Regions from separate parts of the Planococcus rifietoensis genome, predicted to be linked through region 1. Evidence: riboswitches for the same ligand, from Rfam matches in the RefSeq annotation. Region 1 holds a riboswitch; each other region holds the start of a gene.

Region 1 (4,687 bases):
GATGTCGCTGACTTCAGCTGTCGTTTTATCGACGTTTTCATCGAGCTTGATCAACCCTTCTGCTTCTAGGATGGACAGCATACGGCCGTGCTCCGCGACAGAGTTGCTCATAAGAATCGTTCCATCTTGTGGAATCTCATCCAAAGACGCAATGTCTTTTGAGTAGATGCCCATTGGCTCGATGTGGACCGCGCCAGCATTGGCGAAGTCATATCCGTGATCGGCAATTTGTGCTTCCAGATAAGGAATGTGCTGATAATAGTTGGCATCCAGATCCCCTGATTCCAAGTCTTGGTTCGGAAGGATATAATCCTGGTATGTTTCGATTTCAAGCTCAATTCCTTGTTCTGCAAGGATTGGTTTTGCCTGTTCTAAAATCTCTCCGTGAGGCACGTTAGAAGCGCCGACTGTCAACGTGCTTGTTTCTTCGCCTTCTGAACCGCCGCCGTTGCTTTCTTCAGCGCCGCAAGCCGATAACGCCAATACTGCTGCAAATGAACCGAATACTAATTTTTTCATTACAAAATTCCCCTTTTCTTCTATTAAATGTAGTTTTATATAATACCGGGCAATGACTGCCCCTTTTTATTTAATCGATCCGCCCAAGACGGCTTAGCGTTTATCGGCTCTGCCGGTCAAGAAGTCACCGACAAATTGTACGGCGAAGACGATGACCAAAATCAAGATCGTCGAGACGAGAGTTACGTCTTCGCGGCTTCGTTGGAACCCGTCCAAGAACGCGAGCGTTCCGAGCCCTCCAGCGCCGATGATGCCTGCCATGGCGGTATAGCCAACTAAAGCGATGGCGGTTACGGTGATTCCGGAGATTAAAGCGGGTTTTGATTCAGGCAGCAGCACTTTGCGGATAATCGTCCACGTTGTCGCTCCCATCGAGCGCGCGGCTTCGATGACGCCTTTGTCGATTTCTTTCAAGGCGATCAGCACCATGCGGGCATAGAATGGTGCTGCCCCGATGATCAATGCCGGGAGTGCAGCGTTCGGCCCACGGATGCTGCCGATCAGGAATTTCGTGAATGGGATAAGCAAAATGATCAAGATGATAAATGGAATCGAACGGAATATATTAACGAACGCTCCTGATAGCCAGTTGACCACTTTATTCGCCCATAATTGGTTTGGTGCAGTCAAAAACAGGATAACGCCTAGCACGAGCCCGATGATAAAGGTGAACAGTGTGGACACTGCCGTCATGTAAATCGTTTCGAGCGTCGCTTCCCACATAGCTTGCCAATCAACGTTCGGGAACAAATTCTCAAGCATTGCCCATCACCTCCGTCTGTACATCATGTGCACCGAGGAAAGCTAAAGCTTTGCTTATTTCATCTGCAGTACCCTTCAGTTGAAGGATGAGCGTTCCATAAGCACCCCGTTGGGTATGGGAGATGTTGCCGTGGACAATATTGACTTCCACTTTATATTCCCGGATCAGCTGAGTCAGGATCGGCTGCTCCGCCTGGTCACCAACGAATATCAATTTGACCAATTGCCCTTCCGGATATTGCTCTCGTAAATGGCGGACGGTCTCTGCCGAATCTTCCGTCTCGGTCACTTGGGCAACAAAGCGCTTCGTGATATTTTCCTTCGGATGCTGGAAGACATGCAGCACTTCGCCAAGTTCAACGACGCGCCCGCCTTCCATTACTGCCACGCGATGGCAGATTTTGCGGATAACGTGCATTTCGTGCGTAATCAAGACAATCGTCAAGCCAAGGCGCTTGTTAATGTCCACCAATAAATCCAAAATCGCATCGGTCGTTTGCGGATCAAGAGCCGATGTCGCTTCATCGCACAAAAGCACTTCCGGGTCATTGGCCAGCGCACGGGCGATGCCGACGCGCTGTTTCTGCCCGCCGGAAAGCTGGGCTGGATATGCGCTTTCGCGTCCTTCCAGGCCAACCAGCTCGATCAGCTCTGCAGAACGCTTGCGCCGCTCCTCTTTCCCCACTCCGGCAATCTCAAGCGGGAATTCAATGTTCTCGCGCACGGTCCGCGACCACAGCAAATTGAAATGCTGGAAAATCATGCTGACTTTTTGGCGGGCTTTGCGAAGTTTCGGCCCCGAAATCGCCGTGATGTTTTGGCCATTGATCTCAACGGAACCTTCGCTCGGTTTTTCAAGGCCATTCAGCAGGCGGATCAACGTACTTTTCCCCGCTCCGCTATAGCCGATAATGCCAAAAATCTCGCCGGCCGGCACCGTTAAGTCGACATGGTCGACAGCCGTCAAGCGTGCTTTGCCAGTATCGAAAACTTTAGTCAATCCTTTTAACTCAATCATGGTTGGGCACTCTCCTAAATCTTTTGCTAATAAAAAAGCCTTCCTGCTCAGATAAGCAGAAAGGCACATGTGTAAACACAATAAACCGTTCTCTCATCTTTCAAAGTTTTCACTTTGAGTGACTTGGCACCATTTCATTTTCATGACGGTTGCCGGGCTTCATCGGGCACTTCCCTCCACCTCTCTGTATAAGAGCTACGCTATTAAGTTAATTTCAGAAATTAAATTTATCATGGCTGGCTGTATTCGTCAACCGTTTTCAATTTCTCATATAGATACGGCACCGACTGGAAAGCGTAGACCTTGTCTGTCACTTGGCCATTCTGTGAAATCAACAGGCATGGCACGCTTTCCACTTCATAAAGCTCCGCCACTTCCTGTACATAATTCAAATTGGCTTTGCCCATCGGAAGATCTGGCAATAGTTCCGCCACCACGCCGAGCATTTTGCTCGCCACTTGGCACGTACCGCACATCGGCGTATACAGATAATAAGCTGAAACAGGCTGTGTGTTTTTTTCCTTCAGCCATTCTTTATGTGTCCATTCATTCATGCTAGTCATTCCCTGCTACTGGATTTAAGACCCGTACATCTGCTGCGATGAGCACATCGATCAGCTTCCGCAGCGGCGTCGTCGCCACCTCTTTATAGCTTCGGTCGATATGGAAATGGCGGGCTTCCGGAAATTCGCGCTTGATGAGCTTGCGCAGTTTATCGCCGGAAGCATCCGCATCGACGAGGATGATGATATCCTGCCCTTCAAAAGGCAACAGCATTTCTTCGAGTCTTGTAGCACTTACTGTACCATTTGTGCAAAGAATCGTCACGGGTTCTGCAATCAATGGCGCTATCCGGGTTTTGTCGCTGATCCCTTCAACCACTATCACTTTCTCCATAAGTAATCCCCCCAGAAAACCATATATGAAAAAAAGCGCCATAAATAGGCGCTTTCCGAACTTACTCGTTTGTCATTTCTTTATATTCGTCAGCTGACATCAATGCATTGACCTCATCTTCGGAAGGGGCTTCCACAACGACCATCCACGCTTTTTCATAAGGGGATTCGTTGACGAATTCCGGGCTGTCTTCAAGCTCAGAATTGACTTCGACGATTTTGCCGCTGATCGGCGCATACAATTCCGATACCGTTTTAACGGACTCGACGCTGCCGAATGGCTCGTCTTTTTTCAGCTCGTCGCCGACTTGCGGAAGCTCGACAAATACGATGTCTCCAAGTTCATCTTGCGCGAAATGAGTAATGCCGATACGTGCTTTACCGTCTTCGACTTTGACCCATTCGTGTTCTTTTGAATAGCGAAGCTCTTGTGGTGTGCTCATCCAAACCCCTCCAAATATGTAATTGACTCAATTTTAGTTTGCCACAACCAGTGATGAAAAACAAGATGACAAACTTGTCAGCTCCATGTATTTGCGTATGCATCTTCCTTGAAACCGAGTGTCGCCTGAGAACCGTCCCACGCAAGCGGGCGTTTGATGAGCATGCCGTCTGATGCAAGCAATTCATATTGCTCATCTGCTGTCATTTCCGGCAGCTTTTCCTTCAACTCGAGCTCGCGGTATTTCTTGCCGCTCGTATTGAAAAACTTCTTCAGCTCGATGCCACTCGTTTCGTGGATTTCTTTCAGCTGAGCTGCAGATGGTGGGTTTTGCGAGATATCGATATAGTCGAACTCCGCGCCATTCGCCTCAAGCCACTTCTTGCCTTTTTGGCAAGTGGAGCATTTCGGGTAAGCATAATACTGGATCATCAAATCTCCTCCTGTCTTGTAAATCAAGCATATCAAAATGCCCCGGAGCAGTCGACTCGCGAGAGGTTGGTATTTATCCGAATAAATAACGGAAAGAAGTCGTATTTCCCAAGCTTACCGCTCGCTTTCCGTGGGCTCGCGCCCAAGCCTCCTCAGTCGCTTTGAAACCCTTGTGCTCACACATCTGCGTGGCAGATGTGTCGCAAATGAATGCGCTCAGCTGAACTTCACTCATTCATTCCTTGCGGGGTCTCGGTCGTCTCGTCGCTTACGCTGCTCCACAGGAAAGATAAGGTCGACCTACGGGAGACCTTATCTTTGCGAAAGTAATGCGCAGCATTATTGAGCAGAAGGGTTTACGAGCGAACGCTTCTTCAAATACTTAGAGAGATCATTGATTGTTGAATGTAGAAAAAAGTGGCCTTACTCATAATTAATAGCGAACCATAAACTTATTCAACACTATAAAAAACAGGAAGGGTTTCCCCTTCCTGTTTTGTCCAATCTATTAGACTACGTATTTTTCGACACTGATCAATTTTTCGGACGCTTCGCGTTTTTTCGCGATCAAATTGTACGGCGTTGAACGCGTCAACTTGCGGAGCGCGGACAGCATCA
Region 2 (4,687 bases), 630 kb from region 1:
GGACGCATCGACTCGTCGTATTCGAGCACTTCGATGCCTGACACCGCATGTCCATGGCTCGTTTCATTGCGCTCGCGCGGAGCCAGCCCGTCGACCGCTTCACGCACTGCCGCAATATGTGCTGGTGTCGTGCCGCAACAGCCGCCGACGACATTGAGCCAGCCTTTTTCAGCAAAGCCGCGCAGTTTTTTCGACAAAGATTCCGGCGTCTCGTGGTAATGCCCTTCCTCGTCCGGCAGTCCGGCGTTCGGGTAGCAGCTGACATAGCCTGTCGACAGTTCAGACAGCGAACGCAAATGATCGGTCATGAATTCCGGCCCTGTCGCACAGTTCAAACCGACAGAAAGCGGCTTGATATGTTCGATCGACACGTAAAAGGCTTCAATCGTCTGTCCAGCAAGCGTTGTGCCCATCGGTTCGATCGTCCCTGAAATCATCACCGGCAATTCCACTCCGGTTTCTTCAAAGGCATCGCGTATCGCGATCGTCGCCGCTTTGACATTGAGCATATCCTGGCTCGTCTCAAGGAGTAGTAAATCCGCGCCCCCTTCGATTAAGGCTTTCGCCTGTACCTGGAAATCGGTTTTTAATTCGTCGAATGTAATGCCGCCTGTTACCGACAAAGTTTTCGTCGTCGGGCCGAGTGCGCCCGCAACAAAGCGCGGCCATTCCGGCGTCGAATATTTCGCTTGGCTGATTTTAGCGATTTCCACCGCTTTTTGATTGATTTCCGCTGCACGATGACCGAGCCCGTATTCATCCAAAACGACTGGCGTGCCGCCGAATGTGTTTGTGCAGATGATGTCAGCGCCCGCTTCCAAATAAGCGTCGTGCACCCCTTCAAGCACATCGGGTCGGACAATATTCAAGTATTCATTGCAGCCGTCGTATTCTTCGCCACCGAAATCCTCGGCAGACAAATCTGCATTTTGGATCATCGTCCCCATTGCACCGTCGATGATGAGGATGCGTTTTTCGAGCTGCTGTTCAATTAAATGTTTAGGCATAGGCACGATCGCTCGCTTTCTTTAAATCTAGTTGTCGGATGTGGCGGATCAATTCCACCGTCATGTCGTAGCGCACAAATGGCGTGATCAAATAAATGCCGTTGAACAATTCCGCTGCGGTATCGATCAATTCTTTCGCGATTTGGATGCCTTCCGCGGTCGATTTTTCTTTGTCTTCGCCGCAAGCCCTCATGCGGTCAAGTGCCTCTTCCGACAATTTGATGCCCGGTACTTCATTATGCAGGAAGTCGGCGCTGCGTATGCTCGTCAGCGGCATGACCCCAAGGAAAATCGGCGTGTCCAGATGCTTTGTCGCCTCGTGGATCTCGATGATTTTCTCTTTCGTATAGACCGGTTGTGAAATGAAATAATCCGCCCCGGCTTCGATTTTTTTCTCGAGCCTTTGAACAGCTCGCTCCACCACGCGGACGTTCGGGTTGAACGCGGCAGCGACCGAGAAATTCGCTTTTTTCCGGAGCGGTTTCCCGGAGAATGAAATGCCTTCGTTGAGCTTTTTGATGAGCTGGATCAATTCTAGGCTCGAGACATCATAGACGCTTGTCGCACCCGGAAAATCGCCGACTTTTGTCGGATCACCCGTAACGGCGAGTATGTCGTGGATACCAAGTGCGTTCAGCCCCATGATATGTGATTGCAGGCCGATCAAATTGCGGTCTCTACAGGTAATATGCGCAAGAGGTCTGACATCCTGCTTATGCTTGAGGATCGAGCCCATCGCCATATTACTGATGCGCGGCGAGGCCAGTGAATTGTCGGCCATCGTGATGGCATCGATGCCTTCTGCGTCCAATGCTTTTGAACCTTCAAGGAATTTCTCGACATCCAAATGGCGCGGCGTATCGAGTTCGACGATGATGGTCCGCTCGGTTTTCGCTTTTTCGTGCAAAGGCTTGTCTTTCAAGGCTTCCGCTTCACGGATGACGATCGGCTTTTTCTCTTCGACTTTCTTTTCGGTGATCGGCTGCAAATGGCCAATGCGTTTTTTCACCGCTTCGATATGCTTTGGCGTCGTGCCGCAACAACCGCCAATGAGGCGCACGCCTTCTTCGCGCAAAAGCAATGCCGCACGGCCGAAATAATCGGCTTCCGATTCATAGACGATGCGCCCGTCTTCAATATCCAATAGCGAAGCGTTCGGGTAAGCGGACAAAAAGGCTTTTTCCGGCAGTTCGACGCCTTCAAACGCCTGGATCGTATGGTGCGGGCCGAGACGGCAATTAACGCCGACAATTTCTGCGCCGAGCGCATCGAGCCGTTTCAATCCTTCGTTCAAGCTCATGCCGTTTTGCAAGATGCCGGGTTCGTGCATCGATAATTGCGCGATTAGCGGGGCGTCGGTCAGTTTCTTCAGATGGCTAACGGTCGCCGCCAGTTCCTCGAAATCATAATACGTCTCAAGCAGCAAGCCATCCGGGTCGCCGGACAATAGATGCTGTGCTTGCTGGTCGACCATGGCGACGATTTCATCCAAAGTCGCATCGCTTTTGCGGATGCCGCGGATGCCGCCGATTGTGCCGAGCACGAATTGCCCGCCGTCTTTTGCGGCTTTATTGGCGATCGCAATCGCCGCTTTATTGATCGCTTCGGTCTGTTCTTCGAGTCCATAGCGCGCCAGTTTATGGGCATTCGCCCCGTATGTGTTCGTTTGGATGATGTCCGCCCCGGCCGCAATATAGTCGCGGTGGATCTTCTCAATCACTTCCGGGCGCTGGATGTTCAATTCCTCGTTGCAGTATTCGATACCGTAGGAGTACAACAGCGTTCCCATAGCGCCGTCCGCCGTCAGCATCCGTTTTTTCAGTTCATCTAATAGCATGATTCGTCCTCCTCTGTCTGTTTGGCCGTGCAGCTGCGGACGCATCGATATAAACAAAAAAAGCCTTCCATGAAAAAGAAGGCTTTACGATATCGGACTCGTTCCTTTTCATCTGCCAGGCGTGTGCCTGCTGGAATTAGCACCTGACCTAACGGCTGGTTGCTGAAGCGTCATCGGGCCAGTCCCTCGACTTCTCTAGATAAGAATTCACTATGCAGTTTTTAGTATTCCCACATGATACCCCCTGTGGTGATTTGGGTCAAGGTGATTTATCAAAAAACAAAGAACTTTCTGTTACATTTCTGCTGCCTACCAGGCATCCGGGACACGCGGGTTGAATTTGGCGGCTTCGACGGTGAATTTGTACCAAGTGAAGGCTTGACCGTCGATGATCCAGGTGATGTCGATGCGCCGCGGGATTTCGATGCCGTCCACTGTTTGCCATTCATGCACTTCTGCGATGCACGGCAAGCGCTTGGCATCTTCGCCGACCTCTTTATAGCGCATCGCACGCGCCCGCTTCATGCGCCCTGTTTCATCAAACTCGAACGTTACATTGGCGGTCGACCCGTTATAGGTCATTTCCGCTTCCACTGAACGTTCGTTGCTGTTCAAAAACCGCACATACGGGCTGAACACTAGCCCCGGCAGCCAGGCCATTTCCATTAAAAAGCGCTGCAATGCCGATTCATCAAGCTTGCCGTCGGGAATTGCCCGGTTGATCGGCACGAGCCCCGCAAAGCGGATGCGCATGCCCGCACGGCCATCCCGAAAACTGTCAGACCCTGTGACGAACAAGCCGTCCACTTTCATGCGCGCTTTCCAATAAAACGACGGCGGGTCGACAAAACTGTATTGCTCGGCGGTCGATTCGCTCCATTCTTCCTGGTCGGGTTTGGTTTTCATCCAGCCCTCTTGCTTTACATAAACGCCCATCACCTGTTCACGGCCGACCGCGCCGCTGACTTCCAGCCATTTGGAGATCGGTTTCGGGAGATTGTCCGTTCTTGCCTGTTCCACTTCCCCGGCGTGCCGGACTTCCGGCCACGTCGGCTTGACGAGCCGCGTCATGTCTTTGTACTTTCGGTAAGCTCCGTATGCCCCAAGCGTTGTCAATGCTAAAACCGGCCATCTGCGTTTCATGCCACATACCCCTCTCCGATTTTGCTGCGCGTTCTCCGTAAACGGTTTCCTTTGTAACTCTTTCGACGCAGCACTTATTTTCCCTGCTCGGCGCCGCAATAGAAAACGCCTCCGGAAGATAGTCCTTCCGGAGGCGTTCGGTATTCATCAGTTTAAATTTTCAAGAGCCGGTTCAAGATGTTCTTTCAACGCCGGCCCCATTGTTTGTGAATAAAGCGTCGTCAAATGATGCTTATCCCGGTAGACGAGTACATTGCCGACCACAGGCGGGCACGTATCGTCCGTACAGAAATATTCGGACATATCGGCAAACGTCACATTGTTCGGGATGCCTTCCGTATTTTCCCACGGCACGACATCCGCCAAAGCTTTGTCGCGTTCCACCGAACAATTGTCGACGTTCAATTCATCGAGACAGAGCGTCGGGTCGACTTTCATGCGCGGGTTGTCGCGCACCGCGAAAATCTCCGCGACCCCTTCGAACTCTTTCCACTTATTGATATACCCTTTTGGCACCGTATCGCCAGAATTCACCGTCGCTGTCGTGAAGATCAAATCAGGCGGTTCTGCCATCAGGCGCTCTTGCAGATTATCATTCCACGTCATGCACGCTTCATCCAGCTGGCCGTCGAAATCGCCGCTTGAGAATCGGCAGGCATCTTTGTTATAGACATCGATGCGCATGTTCATTTCTTCTGCG
Region 3 (4,687 bases), 1.7 Mb from region 1:
ACATGATGGGCCCATTTCTCAAATTCCACCAAAAATCCGTCGTGGCCAAAATCCGTTTCGATTTTCTCCCATTTCGCATTCGGTTGATTTTCGACCCAAGGAATCATCAATTCTCCCGGGTACAATAAATCGTGGCTATAGGAAATCGATAACAGCTCTGCGGCTAATTCCGCCTCTTCCACATCGTGTGTGTTCATGGCTTTCAGCAAAATGAGATAACTATTCGGGTCAAAGCGTCCTGCCAATTTACGCCCCTGGTAATCCAAATAGGATTGAACTTCAAATTCTTCCCCGCAGCGCGAACGGCCGAAGCGGCCATTGAATAATTGACTGCTCCGGTATGTCACCATGCCGGCCATGCGCGCGATTTCGAATCCTTTCAGCCTGGTTTCCGGATGATAATTGCCTGATTGGAACTCGGGATCGTTTTCGATTGCCTGGATGCCGATGTGATTGAATGCCACACCATAATCTCCATAATATGGCGTTACGGCAAGTGCAATGGCCGTATCCAGAAACTCTGGATAGAGCTTTGCCCATTCCAAGGTTTTCATGCCACCGAGCGAACCGCCGATCACCGCTGCCAAATGGTTGATGCCCAAAGCTTCCAGGGCTTTTCGTTCCGCTCTCACCATGTCCCGGATGGTCAGTTCAGGAAATGACGCTCGGTAAGGTTCACCGGTTTCCGGGTTGATCGAAAGCGGGCCGGTCGAACCGTTGCAGCCGCCGAGTACATTGAACGTGATGGCTTGGAACTGCCCGGTATCCACCGCTTTTCCTGGGCCGATCAGCCCTGCCCACCAGCCTGGTTGATCTGCAGTTCCCACTGCATATTGATCGCCCGTCAGCGCATGGCAAACCAGAATCGCCGGCGCAGAACTGTCTCCGACGCGTTCATACGCCAATTCCACTTCGCGCAATAGTTGACCTGATTCAAGTTTTAGCTGGCCGATGGATACTGTCGTCATCCGAATCCCTCCTTACGCGTTCTCGAGTACTGCCGCTTGGATCGCTTGCTCCAAATCAGCGATTAAATCTTCGTGGTTTTCCAATCCTACAGACAAACGGATCAATTCTTCCGTAACGCCTGAATTTTTCAGTTCTTCTGCTGTCAATTGCTGGTGAGTTGTTGACGCCGGGTGGATGATCAATGATTTGGCATCACCGACATTCGCCACGTGCGACCATAAATTAACGCCATCGATTACTTTGCGGCCGGCTTCCCGTCCGCCTTTGATGCCGAAGTTGACGATCGAACCATAGCTGTCTTTCAAATATTTATCAGCAAGTGCTTTGGATGGATGTCCTTCGAGGCCAAGGTAATTGACCCACTCGACTTGCGGATGGTCTTTCAAATATTCAGCGACCTTTTGCGCATTCGTCGCGTGGCGTGGAATCCGCAGATGCAAGGTTTCAAGTCCCTGAAGCAGTGCATGGGCGCTGTCCGCACTGAGCGACGGGCCGAAATCGCGCAATAGCTGGACGCGTAATTTCGTCGCGAATGCCGCTTCCGGCACATCAATTCCGAAACGGATGCCATGGTAGGTTTCATCCGGCTCCGTGTAATTCGGGAAGCGCGGATTGTCCCAGTTGAACCGTCCGGCATCAACCGCTACGCCGCCGATTGTCGTTCCGTGCCCGCCGATCCATTTCGTAGCGGAATGGATGACCACGTCTGCACCGAATTCGATCGGGTTGCTGACGAAAGGCGATGCGAATGTATTATCGATCAACAGCGGAACCCCGTTTTCATGGGCGATATTAGCTACCCGCTCGACGTCGAACACGTTCAAGCTTGGATTTCCGATGATTTCACCGAACAAGGCTTTCGTCTTGTCGGTAATCGCTGCACGGAAATTTTCAGGATCGGTGGCATCGACGAATTTTACGTTAATGCCGTAGCGCGGCAATGTGTTGGCGAATAAATTGTAAGTTCCACCGTATAGGTTGCTATCAGCAATGATTTCATCTCCCGCTTCAGCTACATTCAATACTGAGAATGCAATGGCTGCCATTCCTGATGACAAAGCCACTGCAGCGGTCCCGCCTTCAAGAAGTGCGACGCGCTGTTCGAACACATCAACTGTTGGATTCATGATGCGCGAATAGATATTGCCTGTCTCTTTCAAGCCAAATAGGTTTTGTGCGTGCTCGGTATCTTTGAATACATAAGAAGTCGTTTTATGGACCGGTACGCCGCGAGCGCCAGTCACTGGATCTGGTTCTTGGCCACCGTGTAATAGAAGAGTTTCTGGTTTGAAGTTTGTCATTGTCAATTCCTCCTGTTTTTTGTAATAGTTTTGTTCGGTATGAGGAGGACACAAAAAGACCCTCTTCAGAAAGAAGAGGGCCGTTATATACGGATTTGCCTCCTCTTATCTTTCAGCGACGCAAATGCGCGCTGTAGGATTTAGCACCTTTCCAGACATGAGCCTGTTGGTTGCCGGGCATCGTAGGGCCTATTCCCTCCGCCTCTCGTGATAAGAGTATTCAGTTATTTTTTTGCTTGTGGAAAAGTATAGAGGACAGCCCTGGTTAAAGTCAAGGATATTTTTCTAAAAATTTTAACTACTATAAGTAGCTTATCTCCCGAAAAAAAACTACGTCAAAGCTGTTGACTTTTTCGCTATTTCGAAATAGAGTAGGAATCACGAATTGAATAGCTTACATCACTTTCTTATCCAGAGAAATCGAGGGACAGGCCCTATGACGTTTCGGCAGCAGATTCGCAAATCAGCGAAAACTGTGCTAATTCCTGCAAATGCTTCGGCATTTGGAAGATGAGAATGAGATGGTTTCATATTTTGGAGCCCTCTTTTTTCTTGCGTATAAGAAAAAAGAGGGCTTTTTGTTGTTATTTCAAGAAAGTGTTCGTTCGCACTCATTCGAATCGTTATTTGCAGCCACAGGAGGGACACCATGATTCAATTTGAAGCAGTCAAGAAAACTTACGTATCCGGCAAGCAAGAAGTCCATGCGCTCAACGGCATTGATTTGACCGTCGAGACCGGGGAAATTTACGGCGTCATCGGATTTAGCGGCGCAGGGAAAAGCTCGTTGATCCGCACGGTGAATTTGCTCGAGCGCCCATCAACAGGACGCGTGCTCATCCATGGAGAGGACATTTCCACTTTAAGCGCACGCAAAATCCGCGATACACGAAAAGACATCGGCATGATCTTCCAGCATTTCAATTTGCTGAACTCGAAAACCGTACACCATAATATCGCGATGCCGCTGATTCTCGCCAAGACACCAAAAGCGGAAATTGACCGAAAAGTGGCGGAACTATTGGAGTTTGTCGGGCTTGCCGACCAAGCGAAAAAATACCCGGATCAATTATCCGGCGGGCAAAAGCAGCGCATCGGCATTGCAAGAGCACTCGCCACCAACCCGTCCATACTGCTATGCGATGAAGCAACGTCAGCGCTCGACCCGCAGACGACCCAGTCCATCCTGGATCTGCTGCGCCGCATCAACCAGGAATACAACATCACCATCTTGCTCATCACCCACGAGATGGGCGTCATCCGGGAAATCTGCGACAAAGTGGCCGTTCTCGAAGAAGGACGTGTCATCGAACAAGGCAGCGTATTTGAAGTGTTTACCAATCCCCAGCACGCGACGACGAAACGTTTCGTCCGTTCTGTCATGAACGATGAATTGCCAGATTCGCTCCTTGAGCAAATCCGCCACAACGACGGGACACGCCCAATCTACCGGGTGCAGTTTACCGGGAATTCAGTCGGCCAGCCATTCATGTCACGGGTTTCACGCGAATTCCAGCTCGATTTGAATGTTTTGTTCGGCAACATTACAGAACTTCAAGGCATTCCATACGGCAACTTGATTGTGGAGTTCGACGGCGCTCATGCAGAAATCGACCGCGCACTCGCCTCGATCCGAAACGATAACATCCAAGTAGAGGAGGTGCAGCAACATGCAGGTTGATCAATCGCAAATTCTAGAAGCTTTATGGGAGACGCTTTACATGACGGGTGCATCATTCGTTTTCTCGCTCTTCATCGGCTTGCCGCTCGGCATCTTGCTGGTCGTCACACGAAAAGGCCACCTGCTCGAAAATGAAGCCGTATTTAACGTATTGAACATCGTCATCAATATCTTCCGTTCGGTTCCGTTCATCATCTTGATGGTCGCCATCATTCCACTAACGCGCATCATTGTCGGCACATCGATCGGCACAGCCGCAGCCATCGTGCCATTGGTATTTTATGCTGGGCCTTACATCGCCCGACTCATCGAGAATTCATTGCTCGAAGTCGATAAAGGCGTCATCGAAGCAGCCCAGGCGATGGGCGCTTCTCCCGGCCAGATCATTTTCCGCTTCCTTATCCCGGAAGCGCTCAGCTCCCTTGTCCTCGCATTGACCATCGCTATCGTCGGCTTGATCGGCGCATCCGCAATGGCTGGCGCGATTGGAGGCGGCGGACTCGGCGACTTGGCCATCACTTACGGATATCAGCGCTTCGACACGGTGGTCATGCTCTTGACTGTTGCCATTCTGGTCGTCCTTGTCCAAGGCGTTCAATCACTCGGCAACCTCATGTCCCGCAGAGTACGCCGGAGCTAAGTCCTTTAATTCACGTTAAACAAACTCAATAAGGTGGTTCATTCACCAGCACCACTACTTTAAAAACCCATTGGAGGATTTCATCATGAAAAAAAT
Region 4 (4,687 bases), 1.7 Mb from region 1:
CGTCGCCGTAAATCAGGACGTGCCTGTTAGCTTCCATACTTTTCTCCCCTTCTCCAAAGAACCCTTGTCCGTTACAGATACTGCCTGCAGCGGCCTGTTAAAATTCACTTTCCCTATTATTTCAGCAGAAAACAGGCAGGGCAAGGAAAAAAGCCTGAAAAGCGCGGCGCTACAGTATTTTGCATAAAAAACAGCCGAAGAAAATAGCTCTCCGGCTGGGTTCTCCTATTATTCAGCCATCCACTCCGGTTTTCCGAAGCCTTCGAATTGCTCGTCGATGACCGTTTCAAATTCTTCCGACTCGACGATCTCGACCAAATCCGCCGCCAGTTCACTGTCTTCATTTTCGGCTGCAACGGCTACGACATTGCGGTACTGGTCAGGCATGTTTTCGAGCGCCAAAGCGTCAAGCAGATCCATGTCCGCTGCGAGTGCGAAGTTTCCTGGAACGGCGGCAAGGTCCGTGCCTTCAACCGCACGCGGCAATTGCCCCGCTTCAATCGGCTGGAACACCAGGTTCTTCGGATTTTCCGTTACATCTCGTTCAGACGCTTGAAGCACTTCCGCTTCCGGATCGAGTTCGACCAATCCTTCGTCCTGCAGCATCAACAATGCACGGGCACCGTTGACAGGATCGTTTGGAATCGCGATGGTCGCCCCGTCGGATACCGCATCCAGCGAATCGAATTCATTGGAGTAGATGCCCATCGGCGCAGTCGGAACCGTGATCAATGCGCTCAAATCCATATCGTTTTCTGTTTCGAAGTTCTCTAGGTAAACCGTATGCTGGAACAAGTTGGCATCGATTTCCCCGTTGTTCAACGCATTATTGGGCTGGATATAATCGCTGAATTCAATCGTTTCGACGGTATAGCCTTTTTCTTCAAGCGCAGGCACGATCGCTTCGTTCAGCATGTCGCTATAAGGGCCGGCTGTTGCACCGAGCTTGATGTCTTTCGACGCTTCGCCGCCTTCTGTCGTTCCTGTATCCGCTTCTTCTCCGCCGCATGCGGCCAGTGCAAGCGCGCTCGCTGCCAATATCCATGTGAGTTTCTTCATGTCATTCTCCCCTTATCGTTTATCGAGTTTTTTGGCTGTAAAGTCGCCTGCCTGTTGAATCAATTGGACGAGCACGATCAAAATGACGACCGTGACAATCATGATCGTATTATCATAGCGGTAATAGCCGAAGCGGATCGCCAAATCGCCGATGCCGCCGCCACCGACCACACCCGCCATCGCGGAGTAGGCAATGAGGCTGATGACCGTCAACGTAATGCCTTGGATCAAGCTCGCTTTCGCTTCCGGCAAGAGCACGTCTTTAATGATCATCCAAGGCGTCGCACCGACCGCAATCGCTGCTTCGATGACGCCTTTATCGATGTCACGCAGCGCCGTTTCCACAATGCGTGCGAAAAACGGAATCGCCGCTACCGACAAGGAAACACTCGCTGCGACCGGGCCGATTGTCGTACCGGTAATCAATTGCGTCAGCGGGATGAGCGCGACCAGCAATATGATGAACGGAATCGACCGGACGATGTTGACGACAAATCCGATGACGGAATTGACCGGGCGGTTTTCCCAGAACAAGCCGCTGTCTGTGATGAACAATAAAATGCCGAGCGGCAAACCGATGACAAGCGCCACGCCAAGCGAGATACCGATCATGATTAGGGTCTGGTAAAACGCCACTTGGATTTCCGGCCATAATTCGATGATTCGTCCCCATTCAATTCCCATGCTCCATCACCTCCACAATCGCTTCGCGCTGTTCAAGATAGTGAATCGCCTGACTCACGTCTGCTTGGCCGCCTTTTAGTTCCATGACAAAAATGCCGAGGGGCAATTCCTGAATGTATTCGATCGCCCCGTGCAGGAAATTCCCTTTGACCGGATAGCTTTGCAGCATATCGGAAATGACGCCATCTCCAGCGACTTCGCCTTTGAACAAGACTTTGACAATCGTGCCGTCGCATTTCTTCAGGATTTCTTCCGGCACATTGAACGACACGACGCTCGAGATGAATTCCTTCGTCAAAGCGGTCTTTGGATCGGCGAAGATATCGTAGACACGCCCTTCTTCGATGACACGCCCGCCTTGCATAACCGCCATGCGGTCGCAAATCTCCTTGACGACGTTCATTTCGTGCGTAATCAATACAATCGTAATATTGAGCTTGCGGTTAATGTCTTTCAATAAACGCAAGATCGATAAAGTCGTATTCGGGTCGAGAGCGGAGGTTGCTTCGTCGCATAACAGCACGGCCGGTTCATTGGCGAGTGCACGGGCGATGCCGACGCGCTGCTTCTGCCCGCCGCTCAGCTGCGCCGGATAGATATTGCGCTTGTCCGACAAGCCGACCATTTCGAGCAGTTCATCGACGCGTGGGCCGATTTTCTTGCTCGGCGTTCCAGCTGCGCGAAGGGCGAATGAAATATTCTCCGCGACCGTCTTTTGGCTGATCAAATAGAAATGCTGGAAGATCATGCCGATTTTGAGGCGCGCTTTCCGCAAGCCGTCGCCACGCAGCTTCGTTAAGTCCTGGCCGCCGACTTTGACGGTGCCTGACGTTGGCCGTTCAAGCAAATTGATGCAGCGGATGAGGGAACTTTTTCCGGCACCCGAATAACCGACGATGCCGAAAATCTCACCGGTTTTCACTTCCAACGTCACATCATCGACGCCTTTCACCGTGCCGTGTTTGGTTTGATAGGTTTTGCTCAGTTGTTCGATTTGAATCATGCTGTCCACTCCCCCAGGCAAATAAAAAATGCCTCTTTTATCAAAAAAGAGACATCGAAAATTAGAATTCCGACTTATCTTTCAGAATGAATTTCATTCTGCAGGACTTGGCACCTTCCCATATAAATGGGGGTTGCCGGACGTCATAGGGCCTTACCCTCGGTCTCTCTTGATAAGCATGCGTATTTGGTTGTTTTCAATATTACCTGCACGGGCGATAGCTTGTCAATGCGATTTTTCAAACTTTTTGTACAATGGGACGCGTCGGTCATCGAATACCGGAATGCGGCCCCGCACTTCGTCTACTTCCGAAAGATCGATATCGATGTAGCCGCTGCCTTCCTCCTGGCCCATATCCATCCGTACTTCTCCCCACGGGGCGATGACCATCGAATGGCCGCCGAACTCGTTTTTCGGGTCGCTGCCGATGCGGTTTGCCGCGATGATGAAGCATTGATTCTCGATTGCGCGCGCCTGCAACAGGATGCGCCAGTGGTCGATGCGCGCTGCCGGCCATTCCGCAGGCACGAAGATCGCCTTCGCGCCGTTCAGCGCTTGCGCCCGAAGCCATTCCGGAAAGCGGATGTCGTAACAGATGACGCCGCCGTATGTTTCTCCGTCCAGTTCGAACGTGCCGAGCGACTGTCCTTCCTCGAGGTGAATATGCTCGTCCATCAAACCGAAGCGATGCGCTTTATCATATTCAGAAACGACCGCACCTGTACGGTCAACGACATACATCGTATTATAGAAACCATCTTCTTTCTTCGTGGAGACCGAGCCTCCGACGATATGGACGCTGTGCTCTTTGGCGAATTGTTTCAAAAAATCTGCCGTTCGGCCGTTGCTGTCAGCGAGTTCGTCCAGCTGCGTTAACGCATACCCGGTGTTCCACATTTCTGGCAAGACGATGAGCTCCGCTCCATTTTCTGCCGCTTCTTCCAAATAGTTTTTTACACGCTGAAAATTCGTTTCCGGCTCTCCGAAAGCGATATCCATCTGCACACAAGCGATTTTCATATTCTCTCCTCCTGTAGACAGTTTAGCTTAAACTCTATAAGATTTAAGATAGATGTGCAATTATTTAGAAAATGAGGAGGATTTCATGGACTTTTCAAATCGCTTACAAAATCTTCCGGATCAATTTTTCGCCCTGCTTGTTGCAAAAACGGCAAAAGCAGTCGACGAAGGACGAGACGTCATCAATTTCGGCCAAGGCAACCCGGATCAGCCAACGCCCCCGCATATAGTCAAGGCCATGCAACAAGCGGTAGCCGATCCTCAAACACATCGCTACTCGCCGTTTCGCGGCCTCAGTTCGTTAAGGAAAGCCGCTGCGGATTTCTACAAAAAAGAATACGATGTCGATATCGATCCTGATTTGGAAGTCGCTATTTTGTCCGGAACGAAAATCGGTTTTATCGAGTTGCCGCTTGCGTTGCTGAACCCGGGCGATTCGCTGCTGTTGCCGGATCCGGGCTATCCTGATTACCTGTCAGCCGCACCGCTTGCGGATATCGAATTTGATTTGATGAAACTGAAACAGGAAACCGGCTATCTTCCCGACTACAACGAGGTGACAGCCGCCGCGAAAGCACGCGCCAAACTGATGTACTTGAACTACCCAAACAACCCGACCGGCGCGACAGCAGACATTGCGTTTTTCGATGAAACGATTCAATTTGCCAAAGAAAACGGCATCGGGGTTGTACATGACTTTGCTTATGGCCGCATTGGCTTTGATGGCAAGAAGCCGGTCAGCTTCCTACAATCAAAAGGTGCCAAAGATATCGGCATTGAAATGTATACCTTGTCCAAAACGTATAATATGGCCGGATGGCGCATCGGCTTTGCGGTGGGCAATGCCAAAATGATCGAAGCACTCAACCTCGTCCAAGATCATTTGTTCGCCGGCATCTTTCCGGCTGTCCAACTGGCCGC

What was found. A riboswitch is a leader RNA that binds a small molecule or an ion and turns the genes downstream of it on or off. The one in region 1 is predicted to bind S-adenosylmethionine.
Region 2: another riboswitch for S-adenosylmethionine. It lies ahead of AUC31_RS01390 (bifunctional homocysteine S-methyltransferase/methylenetetrahydrofolate reductase); the one in region 1 lies ahead of AUC31_RS04290 (methionine ABC transporter ATP-binding protein).
Region 3: another riboswitch for S-adenosylmethionine. It lies ahead of AUC31_RS12635 (O-acetylhomoserine aminocarboxypropyltransferase/cysteine synthase family protein); the one in region 1 lies ahead of AUC31_RS04290 (methionine ABC transporter ATP-binding protein).
Region 4: another riboswitch for S-adenosylmethionine. It lies ahead of AUC31_RS13250 (methionine ABC transporter ATP-binding protein); the one in region 1 lies ahead of AUC31_RS04290 (methionine ABC transporter ATP-binding protein).

Annotation. Positions count from the first base shown of each region.
Region 1 covers NZ_CP013659.2:898,632-903,318, reverse strand. The annotation lists gene AUC31_RS04300 (MetQ/NlpA family ABC transporter substrate-binding protein) at 1-519, opposite strand, end outside; gene AUC31_RS04295 (methionine ABC transporter permease) at 613-1,281, opposite strand; gene AUC31_RS04290 (methionine ABC transporter ATP-binding protein) at 1,274-2,299, opposite strand; SAM riboswitch class I at 2,390-2,494, opposite strand; gene AUC31_RS04285 (thioredoxin family protein) at 2,530-2,853, opposite strand; gene AUC31_RS04280 (ribonuclease M5) at 2,855-3,196, opposite strand; gene gcvH (glycine cleavage system protein GcvH) at 3,258-3,638, opposite strand; gene AUC31_RS04270 (arsenate reductase family protein) at 3,716-4,072, opposite strand; gene AUC31_RS04265 (acyl-CoA dehydrogenase family protein) at 4,578-4,687, opposite strand, start outside.
Region 2 covers NZ_CP013659.2:272,825-277,511, reverse strand. The annotation lists gene metH (methionine synthase) at 1-1,007, opposite strand, end outside; gene AUC31_RS01390 (bifunctional homocysteine S-methyltransferase/methylenetetrahydrofolate reductase) at 1,000-2,847, opposite strand; SAM riboswitch class I at 2,950-3,050, opposite strand; gene AUC31_RS01385 (DUF6920 family protein) at 3,154-3,987, opposite strand; gene AUC31_RS01380 (acyltransferase family protein) at 4,135-4,687, opposite strand, start outside.
Region 3 covers NZ_CP013659.2:2,558,556-2,563,242, forward strand. The annotation lists gene metX (homoserine O-acetyltransferase MetX) at 1-968, opposite strand, end outside; gene AUC31_RS12635 (O-acetylhomoserine aminocarboxypropyltransferase/cysteine synthase family protein) at 981-2,270, opposite strand; SAM riboswitch class I at 2,373-2,487, opposite strand; SAM riboswitch class I at 2,675-2,787, shown strand; gene AUC31_RS12640 (methionine ABC transporter ATP-binding protein) at 2,920-3,951, shown strand; gene AUC31_RS12645 (methionine ABC transporter permease) at 3,941-4,591, shown strand; gene AUC31_RS12650 (MetQ/NlpA family ABC transporter substrate-binding protein) at 4,677-4,687, shown strand, end outside.
Region 4 covers NZ_CP013659.2:2,672,714-2,677,400, forward strand. The annotation lists gene AUC31_RS13235 (carbohydrate kinase family protein) at 1-37, opposite strand, end outside; gene AUC31_RS13240 (MetQ/NlpA family ABC transporter substrate-binding protein) at 229-1,059, opposite strand; gene AUC31_RS13245 (methionine ABC transporter permease) at 1,072-1,743, opposite strand; gene AUC31_RS13250 (methionine ABC transporter ATP-binding protein) at 1,733-2,746, opposite strand; SAM riboswitch class I at 2,818-2,925, opposite strand; gene AUC31_RS13255 (carbon-nitrogen family hydrolase) at 2,972-3,766, opposite strand; gene AUC31_RS13260 (pyridoxal phosphate-dependent aminotransferase) at 3,852-4,687, shown strand, end outside.